Regions from separate parts of the Paenibacillus sp. RRE4 genome, predicted to be linked through region 1. Evidence: riboswitches for the same ligand, from Rfam matches in the RefSeq annotation. Region 1 holds a riboswitch; the other holds the start of a gene.
What was found. A riboswitch is a leader RNA that binds a small molecule or an ion and turns the genes downstream of it on or off. The one in region 1 is predicted to bind glycine.

Region 1 (3,187 bases):
CCAGACCCAGAAGCAGATGCTGGTGGATCAACTGGAACGTATGCGTGACAACCATAATGTGAAGATGCTGGGTCAGGAAAAGCTTCAAGACCAGGAGGTCATTCATATTGAATTAACGCCGAAGGATGAGGATTCACTGTCCATGTCTTCGGAGTATTGGATAAACCCCAAAGAGTGGATGGTTGTTAAAGCCACCAGTACGCATGGGGATACCAAATCAGAGTTTCTATATGACCGGATCAATTACAATCCTGAGTTCACAGACCAGACGTTTACGCTGGATATTCCTGCAGATGTTGAAGTGAAAAAAATGAATGACGTGATGAATAACCAAGAAATCACACTGGAAGAGGCAGAGAAGTCCGTGGGCCAGCCCTTTCTACAATATGTAGGAAAAGATATGAACTTGTCGAGAATTGAGCTCATTTCGTCTATGGGTGAAAACGGCCGGGATGAAGTAACGTTGTATTATGTGAAGGATAACAAACCAGAAATCAGCATGACCGTATTCAAAGCACTAGAGGAAAACGGTGATGAAAAGCTGCTTCCAGAGGAAAAGAAAGTTAACATTCGTGATACAGAGGGTTCATACATGTCTATGATTCGGAACTTGTCGTGGAGTGAGGACGGTCTTCGTTATTCGGTCATGGGCGAAAATGATTTTTGGACAGAAGAGCAACTACAGATGTGGGTAAATGAGCTGCAAATACCGAAGCCAGCGAAATAATGTTGGCTGGTAGAAAAAGATTGAACAAGCTTTGAACCATATGAATGAAATGAGCATATCGTATATAGAAAATGATGTACCCTGAGATTACGTCACTTTTATTGACATATAGAGTATGGCATATTACGCTGTATATGATTGAATGCATGGCAGAATGGTGAACTTTCATTCATGAAAGAACAGAATATAGCGAATGATAACGAGCGGGAGAGACCTGAGCAGGATGATGATGCAATACAGTACAAGTAAGCATGATAGATGCCATTTTAGATGCGGAACTGTACTGTACAGATGGCTTAGGCACCGAAGGAGCAAGCAGTTATGCACCCGGCATAACCGTTAATCTCTCAGGTAAAAGTACCGTCGTTGGACGCAGCTCTGGAGAGTGCGCGGAAGAAGCGCCACCCAAGGGGTATATGATTGTCAGATTGCTGAACAGGTGAGTGCTTGCGTGTACTCGGCCTTGTTCTTCCCTGGCGCTAGAATCATGAAACTCTCAGGTATCAAGGACAGAGAGAGGGCTAACGGCCTTCTTCTGTCCTTTTTTAATGTCATCAATCAGTAAATCAGGAACATTATGGCGGTCTTGTCCGCATGGCGATGACAAAACCAATTGGAGGGTTACAAGGTGCGATTTAAAGATGTTTTTTCAATTATTGGTCCGTCGATGACGGGACCATCCAGTTCACATACAGCCGGTGCGGCAAGATTGGGGAGAATTGCGCGTCAGTGGCTGGGATGTACGCCGGAACGTGCGAGACTTACATTATATGGCTCATTTGCGGATACCTATCAGGGACATGGAACAGATCTGGCACTAATCGGCGGCTTGCTCGGTTACGTTACAGATGATCCGCGTATACCGGATGCAGAGCAGTATGCAGATGAAGCAGGCATGGAGGTTGAATTTTACACCAGCGGTCTGCCAGCTCCCCATCCGAACACGGTCAAGATTGAATTGTGGCACGGTGAACGGGCATGCTCTTTAATAGGTGCTTCCATCGGTGGCGGCAGTGTATCTGTGCATGCGTTAAACGATTTTCGCGTACAGATCAGTGGAGAGTTTCCGACACTTGTTTTGCGTCATGCCGATAAAGCGGGAGTGCTGGCATCCGTGACCTCAACCATTAGCTCATCCGGAGTGAATATCGGCTATATGCAAGTGGATCGAAAGGCTCGTGATGGTGAGGCACTAACAGCAATGGAGATGGATGCACCGCCGAGTGAAGACACGCTGAGCAAGCTGCGTTCATTGGACCATATGCTGGACATACGTGTGATTGATCTGAAGAGAGGGGTTGATCCGGATGCGGTTTAAACATCTACATGAATTGAACGCCATCTGCACTGCGGAGTCCAAAACCATTGCACAGTTGATGATTGAAGAGCAGGTGCAGGAGACAAATACACCGGAAACAGACGTGGTAAAGCAGATGTCGGATTACTACCAGGTGATGAAAGAAGCCGTTCGTAAAGGACTTACAGAAGATACCACCTCACGTAGCGGACTGACGGGTGGGGATGGGAAAAAGATGGCCGAATATATTCGCCAAGGCGAAACGTGCTCAGGTGATGCTTCTGCCCTTGCCATGGCCTATGCGCTATGTGTATCGGAAGTGAATGCTTCTATGGGACGTATCGTGGCTACCCCAACGGCGGGCTCTTGTGGCATCATTCCGGGCGTGTTTATCAGCTCGCAGGAACGATTTGGCTGGACGGATGAACATCTGGTGAATGGATTGTTCTGCGCTGGTGCTATTGGATACGTGATCGCCAACAATTCATTTATTTCAGGGGCCGAGGGCGGTTGTCAGGCGGAAGTAGGTTCAGCGATTGGCATGGCTGCCGGTGCGATGGTGGAGCTTCGCGGAGGGACGCCGGAGCAGGTGGTGCATGCTGTAGGATTGGCTTTGAAAAATACACTGGGCCTCATCTGCGATCCGGTTGCTGGCCTTGTAGAGATTCCATGCATCGTGCGCAACGGACTCGGTGCCGTTACTGCACTGGCTGCCGCAGATATGGCACTCGCTGGTGTACGCAGTGCCATTCCGTCTGACGAAGTCATCGACGTGATGTTGGAGGTAGGCAGCGCGATGCCAAGCCGTCACCGCGAGACAGCGCAAGGCGGGCTCGCCCAGACACCTACAGGCCGCAAGATGATGGAGAAGCTGGCGAAACCGAAGGCCAAGCGGTTGCCGGATGAGACATCCGAAACATCACAAACAGGCTCAGAGGCAGAGTAGCAATTGGATCATTTACAGGATGGGGCCAAATAGCTAAGGAGCACACAACCAGGTTCCGATTAGCAATTAGCAAGTAGTAATTAGAGCATGTTAGTCGTTATTACTTCATAACAAACAAGCGTCCGCGAACCTGGTTTGCTCAGGTTATGCGAGACGCTTGTTTGTTCATTGTGCCTAAACCAGCCAAGATAGCGATCAGCCAATCTGTATTGGAGAA
Region 2 (3,187 bases), on a different contig from region 1:
CTGTTTTAATAAACATCGCTGTAATTAATCCCCAAGCAATAAATGCTCCCATATTAGGCATGACCATACCGCTCAGGAATCGTCCGAAGCGTTGCACACCAACACGTAACCCACCTTTGGAATTGGATGTTTGATCCAAATTACTCATTGGTTTATCCTCCTTGAATCAAGTCATTATTTCGTATGAAAGGGGTATCATTGATCCCCTGCTGTAATCCTAAGCGAGAAACCCTTCCTGTTCAATCAAATGAAAGCGTACTTTCGTCATGAACAATGATGACAACATTGGATTATGTAATCGCTTTTAATTAGGAATATATGCTCAATCCGTTGATACTCAAGGTTTTTTCTGCCTATGACTTTATTCATATACAACATGCAAAGCAATAAAATAGCTTGGTCCGTTTGCCATTTTTTTATTCGCGATTTTAAGTTACTCTTACTTAATTTCCTCCAATATGCCAAAAAAACAGCAAAAAACCTGCATAAGCTCTATAGCTCACGCAGGTTTGAAGAACAATATTTTTATATTCGAATGAGATTATATATATGTCAATAAGTACAAATCAACTCGACAATCCGGTCTAATTCTATTCCTCAGTATGTTTAAGATAAGCATCCGCATTCAGCAATGTGGATAATGCAGCTGTTACATCTCCATCGACGCGAATTTCGATCATCCAGCCTTCTTCGTAAGGAGAGCTATTCACCAGTTCCGGCGAGTCCTGCAAAGCTTCATTCACTGCAACAATGGTGCCGCTGACGGGTGAGAACAGATCAGACACCGTTTTGACGGATTCAATCGTACCGATGCTGTCTTCTGCCTTTACACCGGCTTCAAGATCAGGCAATTCCACAAACACAATGTCACCCAGCTGATGCTGCGCGAACTCGGTAATGCCAATACGTACGGTATCCTCCCCTACGGTTTGCACCCATTCGTGCTCTTTACTGTACAGGAAATCATTTCTCAATTCGCTCATCGATATCCGCCTCGCTTTTCATTAATGAGTGCATGCGTTCTTTGACCTTCACCTTTTTCCCAAACAATAGCGTATGATATTTCAGATTCAAATGTCAAGTTAGCTCACAGTTTATTTAAATTTAGACACCTCACCGTGTGTAACCTTACACTACTCTTTCTGCATATAATGGTGAATATTAGAATAGTAAGCGCACTCTTTCAGAATAAACGAACATTTATGAGTATTTATAATTAAATATTCGTATTTTACACAATTTTAATGATATTGTTCTTGACATCCAGAGTGTATCCACGTTTTAATGAGAAGAGCAACTGAAGTTAATTGGACTACGTATGAACCGCGGATGAATGTAAAGGGAGAGATTGCCCGTACACCCGGTTTGGGGATGTGCATGAGGCGGCGCCGAAGGAGTAAACCACCGACAAGCGGGGGTGAATCTCTCAGGCAAAAGGACTTTTACAGGACGCAACTCTGGAGAGCATCTAATCGTCCTATATGGATGTTATGATCACCCAAGGGGAAACCTGTCTGAATAAACGGCGGGGTAACTCTCAGGTACAAGGGACAGAGCCTAAGAATACAGCGTGCTACTTGGCATGCCGGTTCTTTGGCCTGTCCTTTTCCTTTTTCCCAAAAAATGAATTGCAGGTTCCAGGATCGTACTAAACATAACAAATGAAAAAATGTAGAACGGTCGGCTGTTAAGTCTCGAATACTAAAACTACTTAAGCATTAATGATCTGGCTCACAGAACGTGTTTTCATACTTGGCCTACTAACGGCCCATGACGAGGTGATTGGATGTCTGATTTGTTAAGAACACCACTCTTCCCCCTATATGCGCAATATGAAGGTGTACGTTGCATTGATTTTGGCGGCTGGGAGTTGCCCGTGCAGTTTAGCGGTATTCAAAAAGAGCATGAAGCCGTACGCGAGCGCGCCGGGCTGTTTGATGTATCCCATATGGGCGAATTCACCGTAACGGGTGAACAGGCGGAAGCCTTTTTACAACACATGACAACCAACGATGTGACCGCAATTGTACCAGGTCAGGCACAATACACGCTGATGTGTTATCCCGATGGTGGTGTAGTAGATGATCTGCTGATCTACAAACTGGCGGAGCAACACTACATGCTGGTTGTCAATGCCTCTAATATCGACAAGGATTGGGCGTGGCTTCAGGAGCATATCGTACCTGGCGTAAACATGACCAATGATTCCGAGCAAACGGCGTTACTGGCGCTACAAGGCCCTTTAGCGGTCGATATTCTCTCGAAGGTTACAGGTTCAGAGGTGGATGCAAGGTCCATTGAACCGTTCCGCTTCGTACAGCATGCCGAGGTATGTGGAATAAAGTTGCTACTGTCGCGCACTGGATATACAGGTGAAGATGGTTTTGAACTGTATGTTGCAGCAGATCAGGCGGCTCTGGTATGGAACGGACTGATGGAAGCAGGTGCTGATGTGGGCCTCGTTCCAGCGGGACTTGGTGCGCGTGATACACTGCGATTCGAAGCAAAGTTGCCTTTGTACGGTCAGGAGCTGTCACCAACCATCTCTCCACTGGAGGCAGGACTTGGGATGTTCGTGAAGTTAAATGCCGGACCTTTTATTGGACATCAAGCTTTGTTGCAACAAAAAAATGACGGCCCTGCCCGCAAGCTGATCGGCATCGAAGTGCTGGAGCGTGGTATACCACGGCCACATTACCCGATCTATGCGGGTGGCGTTCAGATTGGTGAAGTGACAACCGGAACACAGTCCCCAACTTTGAAGCGTAATCTTGGCCTTGCCCTAATTGACAGCAATCATGCTGCAATAGGCACTCCGCTGGAGATTGAGATTCGTGGCAAAAAGCTGAAAGCCGAGGTCGTCAAGACCCCTTTTCATAAACGGACACGTACGCCAAAGACACCTACTCAAGGAGCTGAGCAAGCATGAGCAAGCACCGCTACATTCCCATGACCGAACAAGATCAGAGCGCGATGCTCGCCACAATCGGTGTGGATTCGATTGAAGATCTGTTTAAAGATATCCCGCAGGAGATTCGTTATCAGGGCGAGTTGCCTGTCTCTTCCAAACTGGATGAATATGCCTTAACCCGCCATATGTCGAAACAGGCTGGCTCCAATGCCAACTTCGAGACACATGCCAGTTTCCTTGGCGCAGGCATCTATGACCACCACATCCCTTCGGTTA

Region 2: it holds a riboswitch for glycine, as region 1 does, so the genes downstream of both, gcvT (glycine cleavage system aminomethyltransferase GcvT) here and sdaAB (L-serine ammonia-lyase, iron-sulfur-dependent subunit beta) in region 1, are expected to answer to the same signal.

The regions. Positions count from the first base shown of each region.
Region 1 is NZ_JAUZUT010000004.1:160,065-163,251, forward strand. Features, by position in the region: gene Q9R46_RS20790 (LolA family protein) at 1-727, shown strand, start outside; glycine riboswitch at 922-1,099, shown strand; glycine riboswitch at 1,104-1,242, shown strand; gene sdaAB (L-serine ammonia-lyase, iron-sulfur-dependent subunit beta) at 1,356-2,045, shown strand; gene sdaAA (L-serine ammonia-lyase, iron-sulfur-dependent, subunit alpha) at 2,035-2,970, shown strand.
Region 2 is NZ_JAUZUT010000008.1:47,080-50,266, forward strand. Features, by position in the region: gene Q9R46_RS23850 (PTS mannitol transporter subunit IIBC) at 1-148, opposite strand, end outside; gene gcvH (glycine cleavage system protein GcvH) at 591-983, opposite strand; glycine riboswitch at 1,330-1,452, shown strand; glycine riboswitch at 1,456-1,556, shown strand; gene gcvT (glycine cleavage system aminomethyltransferase GcvT) at 1,787-2,929, shown strand; gene gcvPA (aminomethyl-transferring glycine dehydrogenase subunit GcvPA) at 2,926-3,187, shown strand, end outside.